3 regions of the Paenibacillus sp. FSL H8-0104 genome follow, and region 3 is predicted to be linked to each of the others. Evidence: riboswitches for the same ligand, from Rfam matches in the RefSeq annotation. Region 3 holds a riboswitch; each other region holds the start of a gene.
The links. A riboswitch is a leader RNA that binds a small molecule or an ion and turns the genes downstream of it on or off. The one in region 3 is predicted to bind thiamine pyrophosphate.
Positions count from the first base shown of each region.

Region 1: it holds a riboswitch for thiamine pyrophosphate, as region 3 does, so the genes downstream of both, thiC (phosphomethylpyrimidine synthase ThiC) here and NST38_RS17750 (thiamine phosphate synthase) in region 3, are expected to answer to the same signal.
Region 2: it holds a riboswitch for thiamine pyrophosphate, as region 3 does, so the genes downstream of both, NST38_RS02385 (ABC transporter substrate-binding protein) here and NST38_RS17750 (thiamine phosphate synthase) in region 3, are expected to answer to the same signal.

Region 1 is NZ_JBBOTC010000001.1:749,611-757,008, reverse strand. Features, by position in the region: gene NST38_RS03520 (IS110 family transposase) at 1-586, shown strand, start outside; gene NST38_RS03515 (hypothetical protein) at 1,079-1,246, shown strand; gene NST38_RS03510 (aspartate/glutamate racemase family protein) at 1,429-2,118, shown strand; gene NST38_RS03505 (hypothetical protein) at 2,348-3,124, shown strand; gene thiC (phosphomethylpyrimidine synthase ThiC) at 3,487-5,271, opposite strand; TPP riboswitch at 5,690-5,803, opposite strand; gene NST38_RS03495 (IclR family transcriptional regulator) at 5,953-6,696, opposite strand; gene NST38_RS03490 (alpha/beta hydrolase) at 7,056-7,398, shown strand, end outside.
Region 2 is NZ_JBBOTC010000001.1:496,767-504,164, reverse strand. Features, by position in the region: gene NST38_RS02405 (MFS transporter) at 1-698, shown strand, start outside; gene NST38_RS02400 (hypothetical protein) at 1,120-1,629, opposite strand; gene NST38_RS02395 (VOC family protein) at 1,804-2,190, shown strand; gene NST38_RS02390 (NAD-dependent epimerase/dehydratase family protein) at 2,208-2,963, shown strand; TPP riboswitch at 3,107-3,219, shown strand; gene NST38_RS02385 (ABC transporter substrate-binding protein) at 3,527-4,567, shown strand; gene NST38_RS02380 (thiamine-binding protein) at 4,792-5,082, shown strand; gene NST38_RS02375 (ABC transporter permease) at 5,082-5,840, shown strand; gene NST38_RS02370 (ABC transporter ATP-binding protein) at 5,878-6,786, shown strand; gene NST38_RS02365 (TatD family hydrolase) at 6,892-7,398, shown strand, end outside.
Region 3 is NZ_JBBOTC010000001.1:3,992,483-3,999,880, reverse strand. Features, by position in the region: gene NST38_RS17760 (hypothetical protein) at 1-334, shown strand, start outside; gene NST38_RS17755 (ABC-F family ATP-binding cassette domain-containing protein) at 473-2,023, shown strand; TPP riboswitch at 2,099-2,208, shown strand; gene NST38_RS17750 (thiamine phosphate synthase) at 2,434-3,096, shown strand; gene thiO (glycine oxidase ThiO) at 3,114-4,286, shown strand; gene thiS (sulfur carrier protein ThiS) at 4,283-4,486, shown strand; gene NST38_RS17735 (thiazole synthase) at 4,489-5,256, shown strand; gene NST38_RS17730 (ThiF family adenylyltransferase) at 5,253-6,302, shown strand; gene NST38_RS17725 (response regulator transcription factor) at 6,422-7,126, shown strand; gene NST38_RS17720 (C40 family peptidase) at 7,237-7,398, opposite strand, start outside.

The sequences.
Region 1 (7,398 bases), 3.2 Mb from region 3:
TAATTCGGGACGATCCCATTCCAAGCGATGGACCAATGAAAAAGCGAGAAAACTGGAGGAAGTACTGGATGAATGGAGAGAAATTCGGCGTAGCCCCGCTCAAAGCAAGGCACTGCTCGGAATGGTCTCTTTATTGTTGACGATGATTCGGCAACTGGAGGAACTCGAAAAACAAATGGAGGAACTTGCAGAAAATCTGCCTGAAGTCGGACTGGTGAGAAGTATCCCGGGAATTGGAACGAAACTGGCCGCAGCCATTGTAGCTGAACTAGGTGATGTGAAACAGTTTAGTGATGCGAAGCAACTTGTAGCGTTTGCGGGCCTTGACCCAGGGATTTTCAGTTCAGGAAAGTTCACAGCGACAAGTACACGAATTACGAAACGAGGCTCTAAAAGGCTCAGACGTTCACTATATTTAGCGGTGCAATGTGGAATGCGAAAGAATGCGAATGCAAGAATCCGTTCGTACTACGAGAAAAAAAGAAACGAGGGCAAGCCCTACAAGGTGGCCGTGATCGCCTGCGCAAACAAGCTGTTACATCACATTTTCGCCATCTTGCAGAAAGGCCAGCCCTACCAAGTGTAATCCATATTTAACCAAAACCTCCATACCCGTGGAGGTTATTCGTGTTGGTCGGAAAAAGTATACCACGAAAAGAGAACTCATCCAACCAGAAATGCTTGACAAACATTAGCTGGTTTTTGTTATATCCGGAACTACATTATCCCCTAAACAACCCGACCATGGTACCAAGTTAGTTAGCATGCTTTGCATCATTTAACCAGACAATATGCCTCATATGCGGGTACCATTGACTTCCTTAAAATTGGGACTATTCACATAACAACCGATTCGATCCTCCCATATCAAACCTTTCATATCAGGTCCTTTTCTCCTGAATTTCCCTAAAAACGTTTACATCTCCTTAAAACCGGGTAAAATCACTACAATCCAATTGGAATTATGCTTTAAACTCTTTTATTTCGTCTAACAAGTCACATGTACCTATATGCGCACCTGGCATGGTAACCAGTCGAAATACATAATCCAAAAAAACGCATCAAAGGAGGAACCAAGATGATCCGCATGCCTATTCAGCAAATGATCCCGTACCATCACCAATATCCGCGCAACACGGCGACCACTGCTCCTAAAAAGGAGAATGAGAACACTCAAGGTCTATCCTTTCATGAAATTTTACAGCAAAAAATGGCGAAGAAAAATGCTTCTCCTTCCCTTAGATAAAAATGGACACCGGACCGACCCTAGTCGAGTCAGGTTATCAACCGTCTTTCCGCAGCTTGGCGGAAGGGCGGTTATTGGCGTTGAGCCATAAACGACTGTACAGTTCTCAGGCATGTTTCTATAATGGTTTAAATATCTAAAAGATCCATGACATATACGAACTGTTAAAGGGGACTTAGCACATGACCACCATTGGTTGTTTTCACGCTCATTATTCCAACATCGCCTTAATTGAAGAGACGCTTGCTCCTTATGAAGTTGAATTGGTCCATTACGTCGATCCAGGTCTGGACCGTCTTAAACATGATGCTGACTTTTCCGAGGTTGTCATTCACGAGAAGGTAGCCCAGACGCTCCAATGGATCGCTGAGTGTCATGCCGATGCCATTCTGGTCACCTGCACCCTGTTTGCGACAGTACTGGAGCAGGAAGCGTCACAGGTCCCTGTACCTGTGATCGGCATAGATGATCCGTTATTGCAGGAGATGCGGCGAGTACCAGGAGATTACATAATAGCATTCACCAACCCGGCAACCGTTGAAGGAACGATGGCACGGTTGAATCAGGCATTACAGCAAGAGGATGAGAATGAGCAACTACACGTTGCCAAGACATCTCAGACGGAAGCGGTGTGCATCCCTGGGACATTTGAGTTGATTATGCGTGGAGATCAGCAAGGGTATCTCGAAGCGGTACGTGAAGGCTTACAGCAGATTGCTGAGCAGTATCCGGGTAAAGCGGTAGTGGCAGCCCAACTATCTATGGCTCCCGCAGCTGCACAGGTTGCAAGAGATCGCGGTATTCCAATCCATAGCCCGCTGGCATTGCTTGCGGCGTATTTGGAGAAGAATTTGGGACTAGCTCGAGAGTAGATGCATCAAACAATTAATTGATACAAATTGGATGTGCTCCTGTGATCTTGTTAAGAGTTAGTAGCATAAATTTAATTATGTTTAATTTATTATTTACATAAATACATATTAATCCTAATTTTCTAAAATAATAATTAAATATACATAATTTAGGTGTACAAACCTAGGGTTATATGATAAATTTAGATTGTTATAATTTAACAAATTACTCAGAGGGTGAGGTTTTACATTGAAATTATTGCGTTTATCGAAGTTACTGTTGGTTTGCTGTCTATGCCTATTACTTATTCCTACCAGTGCTTTCGCTTCTGCAGAGAATAAAACTGTGAAATTGGATATAACTTTATTAAAGCAGGGTATTCCTTATGAAGTAATAGAATCCTGGAGCCCTGAGTTTAAGAAAAGTCTTTCGAAAGAAGATGGATCAATTGAAGTAGTGGCTCATGAAAAAGCCTCAGCACCTGAATTCAACGGAGAGGTTGGACCACTCGGAAATATCAAGGATGATCAATTTGACTATTATATAACCATAGTTCGAACTGATAATGTTAATAATCGTGAGCGGTTTATGGTTGCATTAACAGGAAAGTGGAAATCAATGCCTTTTTGGCGCTTATCTGATGCTTATGGCGCTTCTTTTGATAAAGAAATTTGGAGAACAGTTCCAGGTTCTGGGTATTATGAAGATAAAGTCAAGTATAGCGGAAACTCTACGTTTACAACTTTAGGAAGTGGACGTAATTTCTCATATACTGGTGAGAATGGTGTTGGATTCAATGCTGATCTCAAAGGGGGCATTATTATAACAGAACAGGTTGCCTCTGCCGTCTTTACAATAGAACATAAAAAGCAAGGAAATCAAAGTGGTCTATCTCAAATACAATCCAATTACTACCACATTAAAGGTACGGGCAGTGTAGGATTGAGTTTTGGAGCTCTAGAGGTTAGCTTCTCAGGCTCTGCTGATAATGATTCCAGAGGTACACTTAAAAATTTTAATTATTAATAAAGTCTTTGTTAAATATGTTTATGTAATATAGGTAGAGTAAATTTAAATTCACAAAAGAGAACGATATAAAAATCGTTCTCTTTTACACATTTCACTCAAAAAGAGAGGTGAATAAATTAATGCGATTTTTATATATTCTTATCTTGTTCCTAGTCGGTATGGGTTCTTCCGCACTTCTACATGCTAGTAATCTTAAACTTTCTGATGGCGTGCTGTTTGTCATCGCAGGCATCCTATTTCAGATTTGGCGTAAGTTGGATTGAATCCAAGAGTTACGGTGAAGCGGGTTTGGCCTTGTCCAAACATTAATCAATATTTATAATTTAAAGCTTCAAAAAAACCTTCATCACTTGGCTCCCTTAGGAGCGCATCCGGTACTCCTCAGCCTTCGCCTGCATCCCTGCGGCTACGGCCTCGTCTTCGGGCAATTTCTGTTCAGCAGCGTAAGCACGAATGTCCTGCGTGATGCGCATGCTACAGAACTTTGGTCCGCACATGGAGCAGAAATGAGCTTCTTTGGCCCCTTCTGCTGGCAGCGTCTCATCATGGTAGGACAGCGCACGTTCCGGGTCCAGCGACAGGTTGAACTGGTCCCGCCAACGGAACTCGAAGCGTGCCTTGGACAATGCGTCATCGCGGCGCTGGGCACGTGGATGTCCCTTCGCCAGATCGGCGGCATGAGCTGCGATCTTGTAGGCTATAACCCCTTCCCGCACATCATCCTTATTGGGAAGGCCCAAATGTTCTTTTGGCGTAACATAACAGAGCATCGACGTGCCGAACCAGCCAATCATGGCCGCACCAATGGCGGATGTGATGTGATCGTAACCCGGGGCAATGTCGGTCGTCAGCGGCCCCAACGTATAGAACGGTGCCTCTTTACAGATCTCCATCTGCAAGTCCACATTCTCCTTGATCTTATGCATCGGCACATGCCCAGGACCTTCGATCATCACCTGCACATCGTGCTTCCACGCAATCTGCGTCAGTTCCCCGAGCGTAGCCAGTTCCGCCATCTGAGCCTCGTCATTGGCATCGTAGATACTGCCTGGACGAAGTCCATCTCCCAGCGAAAACGCTACATCATACCTTTTCATAATCTCACAGATTTCTTCAAAATGGGTATACAAAAAATTCTCCTGATGATGCGCCAGACACCATGCTGCCATAATGGAACCGCCCCGAGACACAATGCCTGTCATTCGCTTGGCGGTCATGGGGATATAACGCAGCAGTACACCTGCATGAATCGTAAAGTAGTCCACGCCCTGCTCTGCCTGCTCAATGAGTGTGTCACGGTACAACTCCCAGGTCAGCGCTTCCGCTTCGCCATTCACCTTCTCCAGCGCCTGATACAGCGGCACCGTACCAATCGGCACAGGTGAATTACGGATGATCCATTCCCGGGTGGTATGGATGTTTTTGCCTGTGGATAGATCCATCACGGTATCCGATCCCCAGCGTACCGCCCAAGTCATCTTCTCCACCTCTTCCTCGATGGAGGAAGATACAGAAGAGTTGCCTATATTGGCATTGATCTTCACATGAAAATGACGACCAATCAACATCGGCTCACTCTCCGGGTGATTGATGTTGGACGGCAGGATGGCCCGTCCACTCGCCAGCTCCTGCCTTACAAATTCCGGTTCCACGCCTTCACGAATGGCGGCGAATTCCATCTCTGCCGTAATGACTCCCTGCCTCGCGTAATGCATCTGAGTCACACAACGTCCTGGCTGTGCCCGCAGCGGTTTGCCTCGTAATCCGGGGTACTCTTCAGCGCCAGCTCTCTTCCCTCCGGGCTTCAGTCCGTTATCCTCCGGTTTAACCGTACGACCCTGATAAGCTTCAACATCGCCACGCTCTGTGATCCAGCGGGTGCGCAGGGCTGGCAAACCTGCGCGGATATCCGCATGAAATGCGGGATCGGTCATGGGGCCGCTCGTATCATAGACACGCAGCGGTTCGTTATGCTCCACCCCTTGGGGAGTATTCGTGTCATGAAGGGCTATCTCACGTTCCGGTACAGCAATGTCCGGCCGTGAGCCCTGAATGTAGACTTTGCGGCTGCCCGGAAAAGGCTGAACCCGTCCGGCCGCGCTTGTTTCCTTTTCCACCTGCTGATCGTTATGTTCCCGTTCCATCGCTTGTTGTCCCATTTGATTTCCTGTACTCATGTTCGCTTGTCTCCTCCTCAGTGTTCGTCGCTTGTTTGGTTGGAATAGTCATTAGCTCACTTACGTACCTGTCCCAAATCATGCGCAATGCAGAGAAGAAAGAGCGATCCTACACCAGACCAGGGGAGACATAATTTATGTACAGTTCACAACAGACCGGAAGGCAGCACAGATCATGGATCTATGGTGACTTCCCTCCTCATCCAAGCCCACTTTCGCAGGTATTGAAAAAGAAGTCGATGGAGTATGCGCTATATCGCCCGTTCCCTGTATATAAAAAAGCCGGTCCCCGAAGGAACCGACTTTTATGTCCATCACCAATAATGCACCTTTATGCAGCTCCTTAACGGAGCCCTACAAGGGTCACATCATGTGGTGGTTGTGGTCATATCGCCGATTACTTCCCTACGCTGGTATGATCCAGATCAGGTGCAAAGGGTCCGGAATCTCATGCGATTCCGTCTCAGTCCGGACAATTCGGACTCCCCCAGTAACGTTAATAAGTTGCGGCTTACATAAGCCGCTGTTCATATTCAATGAAGCTGGCCCCGTTGGGCCGTCCATTACAGAGTAGCGCAACCGGAACATAAAAACAACCTTTATATTCCAAATGATCAAACTCTATTGGAGAAAAAACTTACCTCAACATCAGGATAACATGAGCCCCATTTGCGTAGCAGCATCCTTCAACACAGGTGCGTATTCATGCAATGTCTCCTGTGAGAGTCGGCTGACAGGCCCTGAGACCGAGAGTGCGGCTGCAATATTGCCTCTGCGATCCATAATCGGTACCGATACCGCGGCAGCTCCCGGCTCACGTTCCTCATAACTCGTCGCATATCCGTTATCCCGGATATCTCCCATCTGCGCCAAATACACCGCGGGATCAATAAACACCGGCCATTCCGGCCCGTTCATCAGTTCTTCACGATCCTCGTCCGTGGCAAACGCCATCAGGACTTTGCTGGAAGCCCCCACAGACAGCGGGAGTCTAACACCAACGGGAGCAACTCGGCGGATCGCCTGATCACTTTGCACCGCCTGAATACGAATCCGTTCACTCCCATCACGCAGGTACAGACTCACGGTCTCCCCCAATCGATCTCTCAGTCGCTCCATCGCAGGCAACAGCAGAATAGCGGGATCATCACTGCGGGACATATGAGCTGACAGCTCCCAGATTCGGATGCCAAGTCGGTACTTCTCTGTTGCTGCATCGCGGATCACGAACCCTCGATCCTCCAGCGTAGCCATCAAACGGTGGACTGTACTTTTGTGCAGGCCGATCTGGCTGGCAATTTCGGTGAGTCCCAGATCACTGCGTGTGGTAAAACATAATAATATATCCAGCGCCCGTTCCACAGCCCGGACGGTTAACTTGCGATCTTCCATGGCATAATGCCCTCCTCATGTTTCATCACATGAAACTTGGTTACATAAATTATATGAGAAACGGTCTCATCTGTAAACCAAAAAGAGCCAAAATCAAAATAGGCCAACGTGTAAATTTTCCCTTTTTATAAGACTTAATCCCCTGTAATTTACACACTAAGGTAATGTTACCCATATATCTTAAGAACTATATAACAATTGCGTAACAAATGCCCTCAATCAATTGACTTTGACTATATTGGAACATACGATAAAGATATATTACATTAAGATATCGCTCTGAAGCAGGCTCTGAAATCGACGCAATTCTCTTTTCATGTCGTTGTTATCTTCAACTGAACTTCAAAGGAGGGGCATTCATGTATCAATCATCCCAGAGCGAAGCCCCGCTGCAAACAAAAGTGTCCGATCTGCCCTCTTCCCTATCACCGAGGCTGATTCGGTTCAAACATATTATCGTAGCGTTGCTGCTCTCCGTTGTATTTTTTCTACTGTTTTGTTTTATTGCACTGCATGGTTATATCGCATGGGTATTATCCAATCCAACGGTAGCGCCAGTCTTCTCCAATCCGATGCAAGCCAAGAACATGAAGTACGAAGACATCACGTTCCCGGCAGCAGATGGCAGCCGGACGATGCAGGGATGGTATATACCTGCTGACAATGCTGCAAGCAAAACGATTATTTTCAGTCACGGCTATG
Region 2 (7,398 bases), 3.5 Mb from region 3:
AACTCGATAAGTTTCTGGAGCGACAGAGTTCAAATCATGCTTCCGTAAATACGCACTCTGCTGGGACATCGGGTGAGATGCATCCCGCATCTGCAAGTACATCCAGTCCAACCTATCGTGGCCGTAACAGGACTCTTCTGGTATTATTCGTCCTGTTCTTCTTCCTCTATGTTGGCACAGAGATGAGTCTTGCGAACTTCATGCCGGCGATCCTGATTGAGAAAATGAACATGAAGGAAGCCGGAGCAGCCCTTAGTGTCACCTGTTTCTGGATTGCCATGTCCGTGGGACGGCTCTTCGCCGGTTATATCGCAGAGAAATTCCAATACCGCGTATATGTCCTGTACAGTTGTCTTGCATCTGTTCTCTTGTTAATGATATTTCCATTTACAAACCAAATCTGGTCTGCATTTCTCATCATCTTACTGCTTGGACTTGCGATGTCAGGGATATTCTCCATTGCCCTTGTCTTCGCCAGTAAACTGCTGCCCGGAACAGAAGAATCCACACCCAGCATTTTGATTGCCTCAGGTGGGGTTGGCGGTGCCATTCTGCCTTTGACTACGGGATGGAGTCTTGATCATCTGGCGGTTAATCAGTCTGCATGGATGCTTGCGATTTTTGCAGTTGGCCTGCTTGTCATTAGCGTAATCACGTTTCAATGGCAGAACAAACATATAGCCAATTCTGCGACTTAACAGTTCTGTGTTGATCCAGTCCTGAGGATTAGAAATACCTATTAAAGAAATTGAAATGTCCACCGCCATGACCTGACGGTGGACATTTTTTTGTAGCGTTACTCTGTTCTAACGAACCTAGCACACGCTATCCCCCTCCATTTCCGCATGTTTGAAATCTAACGAATCCTAGAGACGTTATTATAGATAATTAGTATCAATTAAATGCCTCGTTGGAGGTTTTTTGCATAATAACACTGCTGAGATTCGTTAGGTTTTCATTCCCTTAGGAACTTGCCTAATAAGGTGTCCTCGATTCGTTAGCGCTGTAATATGGCGGCAGTGCCCTATCTTTGCCTCTCTCATCACCTTTCATTAAAGGTGAGAATAATATCTATTCATTTGCACAAGATTGCCCAGGAAATACTTATGGTCAACCAAATCACACACTTTTATTAACAACAGGCAATACAGGCCCGTTATCCTTGATGAATTTACCGAATACATATCGGACGAGTGGTCCCAGAACAATCAACTGATATGGAAGCGCCAGGCTGAAGTTACGAGCGATTGTATGGAGATACGTACGGATTACGGATGACCCACTTAATTGATCAGCGAGATATGCCGAGATCATTCCATACATAGACATGATCAGAACCATGCCAATCACCATGAAAAATGAAATGACGAGCACACCTAAAATCTTATTGGACTTGTCGAAGGGCAAGGAGAATGCAATCTTTCTCGCCACAGGACCAACAATGAAAGACTCCACCAGAAACGCAATGACAAAACATAATATGAATTGAAGCAGTATTTCAAGCGGGGACATCTTGCCGAGTAACCCACTGTGCCATAGATTGAAGAACATCATGACCAAGACCATTCCTATACACATCATTAATCCGAAAATAATTTGTTCCTTCTTGCTGGTTGGCAATTCTCTCATCCTCTCTGTTTACCTTCGTAATTATAGAGATGAGGAAACCCTTCACATAAGTGAACATTTTGTGAACAAATCTGATTTTTCCAAATTAAAACTATATTTGACAACCATGTAGTACAGCCCTATGATATCCCTTAAAATGGTAGAAACATTCACTACATAAGGAGGTTTTTGATTGTGAGTTTTCAAAAACGCATTGACCACGTCGGCATTGCCGTGCGTGATCTGGAGACCACGTTGCGTTTCTATACGGAGATTGTTGGTCTTGAATTGAAAGACCGGGTAACCCATACTAACGGCGTCATTCAGCTCGCCTTTCTCGGCTTCAATGGAAGTAACGAGACTGAGATTGAGCTAATTCAAGGATACAGCGACAAGCTGCCTTCCGAAGGTACGGTGCACCATTTTGCGATCCACGTGGATGATCTTGATTCTGAGTACAAACGCATTCAATCCACCGAAGCCGAATTTATCGATGGAGAGATTATTACACTGCCTAACGGTTACCGCTATTTCTTCATCTATGGACCTGAAAAGGAATGGATTGAGTTCTTCCAGCGCTAAGAAATGGAGCTGATTTCATGAACATTTTAATTACCGGCGCAGCCGGAAAAATTGGACGTGACTTGTCCCAACACTTGTCAGAGACATTTCACCTGCGACTAACGGATTTGAATATCGACAGACTGCATACGTATCAAGGGACAGGCCATGAGATCATGACACTGGATGTGACAGACCCCGAAGCCTGTCAGCATGCTTGCGAAGGCATGGATGTGGTTGTACATCTGGCGGGAGATCCTTCCCCGCATGCCGGATTTTATGAATCGTTGTTGGACATCAATATCAAAGGCACATTTAATGTATTCCGTGCAGCCAAGGACCAAAGTGTACGAAGAGTCATTCTGGCAAGCAGTGCACAGACGATCGAGGGGTATCCCATTGATGCTCAGGTCTATCCGGACATGCCGACACGCCCACGGAATTTGTACGGGGTTAGCAAATGTTTTGGAGAATCGCTCGCTTCCTATTTTGCGTATACCGAAGGTTTACAAAGTGTAGCAATACGTATAGGTGCATATGATGATTTTCAACCGGACGGACCCGTGCTGGAGGCAAGGGATATGAGCGCGTATATTAGTCCGGCTGACTTGTGTGATTTGATGTTCAAAGCAATTACAACTACCGATCTGGAACCCTTCACCATACTGCATGGGATCTCGAATAATCGGTTTAAACGATTAAATCTGGAAACCACTCAGAAACAGGTAGGTTATGACCCAAAATCCGATGCTTTTGCACTCAGTCAGATTGCCTTATATGATTCCCCACGATAATTATTGAAAATAACACATCCAAACAGGCTGTTATACATATGTATAACGGCCTGTTTATAACTTATACGTGTCCCTATCCAGTTCATGACTGGACAGGTCCTACCCTCTGGCCTATAATTACACCTAGTAATGCCCGTAACTTCATAGTTTCCCAGGGGAGTCGGAATTGGCCGGCTGAGAGTGTATCCCACCAAGATACTAACCCTTAGACCTGATCTGGATCATGCCAGCGTAGGAATCGGAGTATATCGAAATGGCACAGCCCTATGGCTGAACGCCACCTCTCTAACGCCTGCACGCGTCCCGGAATACGGGGCGCTTTTTTTGTTACTATCAGAAAGTATAAGTTTGGAAGCATCACCTTCCTGATATTGCAAGAAAAACTGCCGCTAAGCGCAGTCTGGCTTCCTTGAATGACATCGATGGACGTTTTACTTATTCAAAAATAACGTCATCCGGATCTCAACTGGTATAAATCTGTCGATTTATGCAAGATGATTGGATATGAAGCCAAGGAGTACCCCGTGCCAATCGGCCGGACATACCGAAGGAGAGAACCACAGATGAAATGGCGTAAAACGATGGGATTGTTGCTCTTGTGCGTGCTTATGGTGACTGTAGCCGCATGTGGCGGTAAAGAAGCTGCCCCGGCAGAACAGAACAACAACACTAATGCGGAAAGCAGCAACGAAGGTGACACTGCCGCCCTGAAAGATATTAAAGTGGTGCTCGACTGGACACCAAATACGAATCATACAGGCCTGTATGCAGCTGTAGATCAAGGTTTTTATAAAGCCGAAGGCTTGAACGTGGAGATTGTACAACCAGGTGCCGGTGGCGCAGATACAATGGTTGCCTCCAATGAAGTACCTTTTGGCGTAAGTTATCAGGAGAGTGTAACTCAAGCCCGCACACAGGGTGTTCCACTCGTCTCCATCGCAGCAGTTATTCAGCATAATACATCCGGGTTCGCTGCTCCGGCGGATCGGAATATCAAGTCACCGAAAGATTTTGAAGGTAAAACCTATGGCGGTTGGGGTTCCCCAGTCGAAGAAGCCGTGATGCAATCCATTATGGAAGGCGACGGAGCCGATGTATCCAAAGTCAAAAACATTAATATGGGTGACGCCGACTTTTTCACCGCAGTAAAACGGGACATTGATTTTGCATGGATTTTCTACGCCTGGACGGGTATTGAAGCCGAACTGCGCGGGGAGCCCATCGACATGTTATATGTGAAGGATTATTCAGATGCATTGGATTACTACACGCCTGTCCTCGTAACAAACGAGCAGACGATCCAAAACGACCCTGAGTTGGTGAAAGCATTCCTGAAAGCCACCTCCGAAGGGTATCAATACGCAATTGATCATCCCGAAGACGCAGCAAACATTCTGATCAAGGCCGTACCGGATCTGGACAAAGACCTCGTACTGGCAAGCCAGAAATGGCTCAGTCCGAAATACACGGATGACGCCCCGCGCTGGGGTGAGCAAAAACAGGAAGTGTGGCAGAACTACACCGACTGGATGTTTAGCAAAAAACTGCTTGATGAACAGATCGATGTGAGCAAAGCATATACAAACGAGTTTTTACCCCAATAAAATTTCTCATATAAAACGAACTTAAATTTTACACGAGGACGGAGAGGACAGAAATAACGTGAAAAAGCGAAGCGGTCGCCTTTATCACCGGATTTTCCCTTTAGAGAAAGGGAATCAAAAAAATCTGGGGATAACAGCGATTGGAAGGTTATTCTGTCGTCGAAGTGGCAAGTGTAACAGTCATTAGTTCATTTTATATATCACGAAAGGAGCCGTGATCTCTCATGGCAAGCACACTACTTAGTATTCAGGTTATCCCGAAAACGCCAAATGGCGAGAACTCTTATCCTTACGTTGATCGCGCCATTGAAGTTATTCAGCAATCCGGCCTGAAATATCAGGTGAACGCGCTCGACACCACGATGGAGGGGGAACTAGAGGAACTGCTGGAAGTTGTCCGTAAAATGCACGAGGTACTCGTGGAGGCTGGCAGCCCAAGCATCATCTCCCAGATCAAAATCGCCCATAGCCCTACCGGCTTCAGCATGGATACCCTGACGGAGAAGTATCGCTAATGCCTGCCTATTTCAAAAGTGTATGGCCGCCCATTGTGGCGGTTATTCTCTTTATAGCGATATGGCAGGGAGCCGTCTCCCTCTTCCATATTGAGAAATGGATGCTGCCTGCACCGTCCGACATCGCCCGCGAAGCGGCAACCCAGGCCGAACGGCTTGGCATGCACGCTTCCGCAACCATTCAGTTAACGCTGATTGGATTCGCCGCTGGAACAGCGGTTGGATTACTGATTGCGATGGTGCTACATTTAGTCCCTTTTCTCAAGTCAGCCCTGTATCCTTTACTTATTCTTAGTCAAAATATTCCGACCATCGCGCTCGCGCCGCTCCTGTTAATCTGGTTCGGATTCGGGCTACTGCCCAAGCTGATTACGATCATTCTGGTCTGCTTCTTCCCCGTTGCAGTGGCGGCCATGGATGGCTTGACCCGTACTGACGCGGCGATGATGAACTATATGCGCATGGCTGGTGCGAAACGTCATCAGATCTTCTGGAAGCTGGAGCTCCCCCATGCGCTGCCATCCGTGTTCTCCGGTGTCAAAATCGCCGCTACCTATAGCGTGATGGGCGCCATCATCGCCGAATGGATTGGTGCAGACAAGGGTATTGGTTATTATATGATGTTGCAAAAGTCGGCTTATCGTACGGACCGCCTATTCGTGGCGATCATGATTATTGTCGCGCTCAGCTTGCTGCTCTTCCTGTTCATTGCCCTGCTGGAGAAGCTGCTCGTGCGCTGGCGGCCACAAAAGCGGTAGTAAAGAAGTAATCTGTATATTAGGAAGTGATGACCATATGAATCTGCAACAGGATGAACAAGTCCAGCCTGGACGAGGAGCAAGTGTAATGGAGCCAACGCACGGTGAAAAGTTTAACTCGGCTACGCCTGATCGACCTGCCAACACGACTCCTGCTCCGGTTCCACCTGCACTGGACGTTGTTAATGTTCATGCATCATTCCGTGAACGGCGTAGCAAGCTACCGGTTCTGAACGGCCTGTCCCTGACTGTGGAGCAAGGCGAGTTTGTTGCTATCGTTGGACCTTCTGGCTGTGGCAAGAGCACCCTGTTCCATATCATCGGCGGTCTGCTGAAGCCACAGGAAGGCCAAGTGCTTATGAACGGTCAGAATGTAACGGGACAGCGTGGCAAGATTAGTTATATGCCGCAACAGCCCGCCCTTTTCCCGTGGCGTACCATTGAAGATAATGTACTGCTTGCTGGTGAAGTAGCTTCAAGTGCTCCACCTCGGGCCGAAGCACTTGCAGAGGCTCGAAAGTGGTTAAGCAGCGTGGGTCTTGCCGGGTTCGAGCAGGCCTATCCTCATATGCTGTCGGGCGGAATGCAGCAGCGTGCTGCATTTCTGCGTGCCCTGCTCAGTCCGCAGGAACTCATGCTGCTGGACGAACCTTTCAGCGCACTGGATGCACTGACACGTAGCGACATGCAACGCTGGCTGCTCGATATCTGGGAACAGAACCGCCGCTCGGTGCTGTTCATCACCCACAATATCGAAGAAGCATTGCTACTTGCAGATCGGGTCTATGTATTATCCAACCGACCTGCAACGGTGTTGCACGAGGTACATGTTCCTTTTGATCGCCCAAGACGAGAAGAAATTACGGAGGAATCCGCTTTCCTGGAGCGTAAACGGCAGATTGCACAGTGGATGCGAGAAGAACAGCAGAAAGCCCGCCTATCTTGATAGTGCGGGTTTTTAAGTTATTTATTTCCTTTAATGGGTGATCCGCCATAAGAAATTCTGCGTAACATAGTTAGAATATAACTGAACACAAGGAGGAATTCCCTCGTGCATTCTCAAGCTTTTGCACCATTAATTGATGCTCATATTCACTTCGATCAGTATACCCCTGACGAACAACGCGAGATGCTGCTATCTTTCCCGTCTCAGCAAGTCGAGGCAGTCATTGCCGTGTCAATGAATCTCGCTTCTGCTCAGGCCAATCTAGAGCTTGCCAAACAACATCCACGTAATATCTATCCGGCCTTCGGTTTCCATCCGGAACAGGAACTGCTGTCCATTGCAGAAATGGACCTATTCTTCCAATGGATCGAGAAGCACATGGGACAAGCCACAGCCATCGGAGAAGTCGGCCTTCCCTATTACAACCGTTTGGAAGCTGAGCAGGCAGGGCAGCGATTCGATCAGAGCGGGTACATTGAACTGCTTGAACGTTTCATCCAACTTGCCAAAAAGCATAACAAACCACTTGTCCTTCATGCGGTATACGATGATGCGGATATCGTCTGTGATTTGCTGGAGCAATATCAGTTCCGACGTGCTCATTTCCACTGG
Region 3 (7,398 bases):
CCATAATGAGTTTGCCAGAAAGAACGGTATTTCCTATACGTTTACGATGCCCCTGATTGCGCAGGAAGATTGGTACAACTCCATTAACGATACAGGGATTATGGCCTTTATCCAAGGTATAGGTGTGGGTGACCAGAAGATTAACAATTATGCAATTGGTGGAGGCAGACTTGTGAAGAAAACGGCCATCGTAGGTGGGGTAGATCCTTTAACGGGTATCAGGTACTATTACCCCTCCACATGTGGTAATGGTTACCGTGCTGAAGAGGTGTTCACAGACGCAAGACAAGCAGCTGCACAAGGCTATTTCGAATATAAATGCTCTAATCGTTAGGTTAGCCTGTATGACAAAATCATGTAAGAGGTTCCTGAACTGTTTACATTACTTTCAGAAAAGACTGGACCTGTGCTAGAATAGGGTTTCGGAACAATAACAAAAGTAATGTCTAATAGATAGGAGCAACCTCATCTTATGAGTTTATTGTCAGTAGAGAACGTAAGTCACAATTTTGGAGATCGCACGTTATTTAAAAATGTATCGTTTCGTTTACTTGCCGGAGAGCGCGTAGGACTTGTTGGTGCCAATGGTGTGGGTAAATCCACATTAATGAACATCCTTACCGGTAAATTGCTTAAAGATAGTGGAAAAGTGGAATGGACACCTAAGGTCCGTTATGGATATCTGGATCAGCACACGAAGCTTACGCCAGGCAAAACCATTCGTGACGTGCTTAAGGATGCATTCCTTCCGTTGCTTGAATTGGAAAAAGAAATGATGAATATTACGGACCAGATGGCAGATGCAGATCCAGATAAGCTGGAGCAGTTGCTGGAAGAGATGGGCGATATTCAGGAACAACTGGAACAGGGCGATTTTTATCTGATTGACGTAAAAGTGGAAGAGATGGCCAATGGTCTTGGTTTATCCGCAATTGGTCTTGATCGAGATGTCGCAGCTCTAAGTGGTGGACAACGTACCAAGGTGCTTCTTGCCAAGCTTCTGCTCGAGAAACCTACAGCTCTTTTACTGGATGAGCCGACCAACTATCTGGATGTAGAGCACATTGAATGGCTGTCACGTTACCTGAAGGACTACCCACACGCGTTTCTCTTAATCTCCCATGACACGGAATTCATGAATGAAGTCGTAAATGTCATTTATCATTTGGAATTTGCCAAATTAACGAGATATGCAGCGAACTATAACAAGTTCCTCGAGATGGCTGATATGAATAAAGCCCAGCATATTGATGCATACGAGAAGCAGCAAGAGTACATCAAGAAGCAGGAAGATTTCATTCAGCGTAACAAGGCACGTGCTTCAACTTCAGGTCGAGCGAAGAGCCGGGAGAAACAGCTGGACAGAATTGAACGTATTGATCGTCCAGATGAAGCAGCTAAACCAACGTTCAAATTCAAGGATGCCCGTGCGAGCAGCAAAACGGTCTTTGAGGGCATTGATTTTGAAATTGGATATACGTATCCTTTGCTGCCTAAGATGACAATGACAATTGAACGTGGTGAGAAAATTGCCATCGTAGGTTGTAATGGTGTGGGTAAATCGACGCTGTTGAAAACCATCCTGGGAAAAATATCTCCACTCAGTGGAAAGACTTTCTTGGGAGATTATCTCGAAACGGCCTATTTTGAGCAGGAAGTCCGTGCTGGAAATATCACGCCGATTGAGGATGTCTGGAATGAGTTTTCACATTTGACCCAGAATGAAGTCCGGGGTCATCTCGCTCGCTGTGGGTTGAAAAATGAGCACATTACCCGTCCGCTTAACATGCTGAGTGGTGGAGAACAAGCGAAGGTTCGTTTATGCAAACTCTTGATGCGTGAAAGCAACTGGATTCTATTCGATGAGCCGACGAACCATCTGGATGTAACGGCCAAAGCTGAGTTGCAGCGTGCGTTGCAAGAATTCAAGGGAACAGTGATACTTGTATCTCATGAACCTGATTTCTACGAGGGTTGGGTCACCAAAACATGGAATGTCGAAGAATGGTCTGAGAAAAACTAGACGATTCAAGCAACGTTCAGCAGAAATGAACGGTGACAAAAAAATCCGTCTATGGTAATATAGGCTACAACTTCATATGAACACTAGGGGGGCCGCACGATGCGGCTGAGATGGAAGAATGCGATTCCGGACCCTTTGCACCTGATCTGGATCATACCAGCGTAGGGAAGTGGCGAGCGCGTTTCAGTGAATGACGTGAGCAAACGGCAATCGAAAGAATTCAACCGTCTTGCTTAGTAAATTGAAACATGCAGTTGCGTGTATAACGTTATGGCTATAAGGTCTATAGCTTTATTGCACGAAATGAACTGTATGTATCAGTCAGTCATCTGGTCCTATAATTAATACGCAGCCACTCCCCTACGGGAGTGGCTTTTTTGTGTTTTCATAGCATTCACGTATGGAAGGAGATGAAAAGTACGGTAATTTCTCATGAACGTGTACACGGATCATTTGAACTGCATGTTGTATCTACGGGTGTAGGGAATCAAGCATCTTTTGTAAAAGCTGCAAAGGACGTTTGGCCATGGGTGGACTACATCCATATACGAGAGAAACAACTCTCGTGGCAACAAAAGATCGGTTGGGCTGAAAGTCTGCGTGGTGTTGGCGTTCCATCTTGTCGCATCGTTATCAATGGTTCAGAACTGCCACCACAGAATGACATCTATGGCGGTGTACATTGGGGGCAAGAGGCTATACGTAACTACAACCCTGCTGTTATAAGCAATGTCCAGCGAATTCGTCTGGGTGTATCTGTTCATTCAATCGATGAGGCAAAAATCGCTGAAGAACGGGGAGCCGATTACCTTTTCTTCGGGCATGTCTACTCAACCAACAGTAAGCCTGATCTTGAACCAAGAGGATTATATGCTCTGGCTGAAGTGTGCTCTGGTGTCTCCATTCCTGTCATGGCGATTGGGGGCATCGAACCGGGAAACATTCACGCTATTCTTTCTGCAGGCGCACAGGGAGTCGCTGTGATCTCGAATGTGTGGGCGAGCGATTCCCCGGATCGGGCTGCTGCATTATTAAGGCAGGCTATCGTTGCTACAGAAAGTCTGAGCCGCTGAATCAAGGAGATGAGATGATGAAAGAGATCATTACTGCTAGACCGGATAAAATTCATGCAGAAACGATTATTGTAGGCGGAGGCGTTGTTGGATGTGCCATTGCGTATGAACTTGCTTCCCGTGGACAGGATGTGCTGTTACTGGAGCGTTCGGCGATTGCAGGAGGGACTTCTTGCGCAGCGGCTGGGATGCTGGCAGCAGACAGTGAGGATTTTGCTCATCCTTTGATGGCTAAGCTCGCCAGGCAGAGTAGACAGTTACTTATCGAGCAACAGGAGCTAATGGCTACACTCAGTGAGGTAGAGACTGGCCTGCAACGCCAGGGATTCCTAACTCCTTTTCGTTCATACAGTGAATTAAGTAGCTATAAGAACAATCGGAAGTCTGCGTTGTCTGCTTCTGCTGATGAGGTGTGGTGGGACCGTTCCGTTGTGCAACAGGAGGCATCATGGCTTAACAGAGATACGTATGGAGCCTACTACAGACCTTACGAGAGTGAGATTCTTCCTGTCCATCTAACGAAGGCATATGCTGAATCCGCTCAAGCATTGGGAGCACGGGTTATGGAGGACATACAGGATATACGTGTGCAAGCAAACGAACACGGTGTGCAGGGGATCACCACATCGATCGGTGAGATGAAATGCAAACATGTCATTATAGCGGCTGGATTACAGAGTGAAGAGTTGATGAGACATGTGAATCTGAGCTTGCCTGTGTGGTCGGTAAAAGGTGAAATAGCCGCCGTTCAGTTCTCAGATGAACATGCAGGGTACAGACCTGATAGAACGGTGTATGCAGAGGATATCTATATTGTTCCCAAAGCCAATGGAGAGGTTTGGCTTGGGGCAACCAGTCTGCCAGGCAGAACGGATTTGAACGTTTCTGTACAGGGTGTTCAGAAGCTGCTAACAGCGGCTACCCACTGGGTGCCTGGGATGAAGGAAGCACAATTTATACGAGCGTGGGCAGGCGTAAGACCGGCAACTCCCGATGGACTGCCTTATATAGGTGCTTGCAAGAGTATACCCGGGTTGTTTGCCGCCTTTGGACATTACCGCAACGGTATCTTGCTTAGTGCGATAACAGGTAGGCTTATCGCTGAGTTGCTCGCTGGCAAAAGCTCAGAAGAACTCGGAATTGAGGCGCTGAGCCCTGAGCGATTGAACAGAAAGGGAGTGGTGCAGTGAATATCATCGTTAATGGTCAACGGATGGAGATTGAAGACAGATTGAATCGTGTGGATAAATTACTCCAATCTTTTGATTTGCAAGTCAAGACTGTAGTTGTAGAGCTGAACAAGCATATTTTAACGCGTGAGTATCATGAAACGACGGCATTAAGAGAAGGCGATCGAATCGAGATTGTACATTTTGTAGGAGGCGGTTGATGATGTTGAACATTGGTAAATATACGTTTGAGTCCAGATTGTTGCTTGGAACAGGCAAGTTTTCGGATCTGGAAGTGCAAAGTCAGGCTGTGGAAGCATCTGAAACGGAAGTTTTGACCTTTGCTGTTCGTCGTCTGAATCTGGAAGAGCGTAACCAGAAGCATTTCCTGGATACGTTGGATCTGGATAAATACACACTTCTTCCGAATACGGCAGGGGCTTCCACTGCGGAAGAGGCGGTGCGGATTGCCGAGCTTGCGCGGGCTTCAGGACTTTGTGATATGATAAAAGTCGAAGTCATCGGAGATGGAATGACGTTACTCCCAGATCCGATTGAAACGTACAAGGCTTGCGAAATTTTGCTGGAAAAGGGCTTCACGGTATTGCCTTATATTTCGGATGATGTCATTCTGGCCAAAAGGCTACAATTACTTGGCGTACATGCTGTAATGCCTGGCGCTTCTCCCATCGGAGCTGGTAGAGGTATCATCAATCCCTATAACCTTGAGATCATCATTGAGCAGGCCGTTGTACCTGTAATTGTGGATGCAGGATTGCGCTCCCCAAAAGATGCTGCTTATGCGATGGAACTTGGTGCCGATGGCGTATTGTTAAATACAGCCGTATCCGGATCAGGGGATCCAGTGAGCATGGCTAAAGCGATGCGATTGGGGGTAGAAGCCGGTAGATTGGCATATGAGGCAGGCATGATTCCCGTAAAGCGTTATGCAGCAGCCAGTAGTCCGGTGGAAGGAATGGTTCATACATGACAGATCAAATAACATCTTCCGAGCAGGCCGATCGTTATTCCAGACAGGAACGGTACGCGCCACTTGGCAAGGAAGGCCAGGCCAGATTAAAGGGCAGCAGAGTTTTAATTGTAGGCGCTGGCGCACTCGGAACAGGAATTGCAGAAACGTTAGTTCGTTCAGGAGTCGGACACTTAACGATTGTGGATCGTGATTATGTGGAGTGGAGTAACCTGCAGCGGCAGCAATTATATGTAGAACAGGACGCGCTTGAGCGGATACCGAAGGCAATGGCGGCGGAAAAACGTTTATCTGCCATTAATTCCACGGTTCATGTGGAAGGGAAAGTGTTGGACGTCAGAGTAGATGAGTTGGAAGAACTCGTTCAGCATACAGACTTGATCATGGATGCAACGGATAACTTTGATACCCGACTACTTATTAATGATATGGCACAGAAGCACGGTATTCCCTGGATTTATGGTGGATGCGTAGGTAGTTATGGTATTACCTATACGTTTATGCCCGGAGATACGCCATGTTTAAATTGTTTGCTGGGTGAAGTCCCTCTGGGTGGAGATACCTGTGATACGTCTGGCATCATACCTCAAGCCGTACAGATGGTAACGGCGAATCAGACCGCAGAAGCGATGAAGTTACTTAGTGGCAATGCAAATGCATTGAGACGTAAGTTATTGTCATTTGACGTGTGGAGGAACGAATACATATCCATCAATGTGGATGGTGCGAAAAAGCAAGACTGTCCTTCCTGCGGTACTTCGGCAACGTATCCATATCTTTCTGCGTCCAATCTGGAGAAAACAGATGTGTTGTGTGGCAGGGACACCGTTCAGATCCGACCTGCAAGGCGCATGAATCTGGATCTTCAACATACAGCAGATCGCCTGAACAGGCTTCAAGAAGGAAAAGTGGAATCCAATCCGTTTCTGGTTTCTTTTACAACAGGAGTCCATAGAATGGTTATTTTCCAAGATGGACGTGTCCTCGTACACGGAACAAAAGACACAGCTGAAGCACGTACGCTTGTCCATCGCTACTTTGGTTAAAGCAAGAAAGAAGCAAAGTCTGTTCCCTTGAGGGAATGGACTTTTTCATTTTACGGCATGCTATCTGTACCAACCATTGCTGCGAGCGGTGGGGATAGAGACAGGCCGGGTGAAAAAGAGTGAAAACAGCCATTTTGCTGATTGGAGCAGGAGAGCAGGTCAGCCTTATTCAGGATGTTTTATGTAGCGAAGGGTATGAAGTGCAACGAATGGAGTGGTCTGAACTAAACCAATCCGTCGAGCCTTCGTTGTTGCATATTAACCTGATCATCCTGGTAGACCGGGAAGAGGGGACGAAACATTGTGGCAAGGATCAGAAATTAGAATTAAAACGATGGTTAGATAAAGGTCAGGTTATACCTCTACTGGTTATTACTTCAAATGCATCTCCTCAGTTCATCGTGGAATGGCTGGATTATGGAGCTAATGACGTGATGGAGGAACCCATCCACATGACCGTAATGCTTGCCAGAATACGAAACTTATTGCGTGTTTTTGCGAATGCAACACCAGAGGGCGAAGAAGTAATTGTAGTACATGATCTTAAAGTGAATTTGCGTTCAAGACGGGTAAATCGTGCGGGTGAATACCTGACATTAACACCAAAAGAGTACGAATTGCTGGAATTTCTGGCCCTGCATGTGAATAAAGCATGTACCCGGAGTGATATTTTGCGGGAAGTATGGGGATATGAGTATGCGATGGATACCAACGTTGTGGATGTGTATATCAAACATCTGAGGGTTAAGGTGGATAAGGGAAGAAGTGTGAAACTGATTCATACTGTGCGTGGGATCGGTTATATGTTGCATGATAAAAATTAGATTACGAAGGTTAGTTCCATGAATCACCAGTTTAAAGTGTGGCAAAAAGAGGGTAAAAATAAAAGACCGGATAATACCCCCGGTCCTTACTCATTAGCTATGATGTGAATCTAAAGTACACGACGAGCTTTAACATACGTTCTCTTCCAAGTACCAGAGTCCAGATCAGAGAGGGTTACGCCTGGAGATCCGTACGTATGCAGAATCTTACCATTTCCCGCATAAACGCCTACGTGAGTGACATTGGAACCGGTAGAACGGCTACCGCTGGA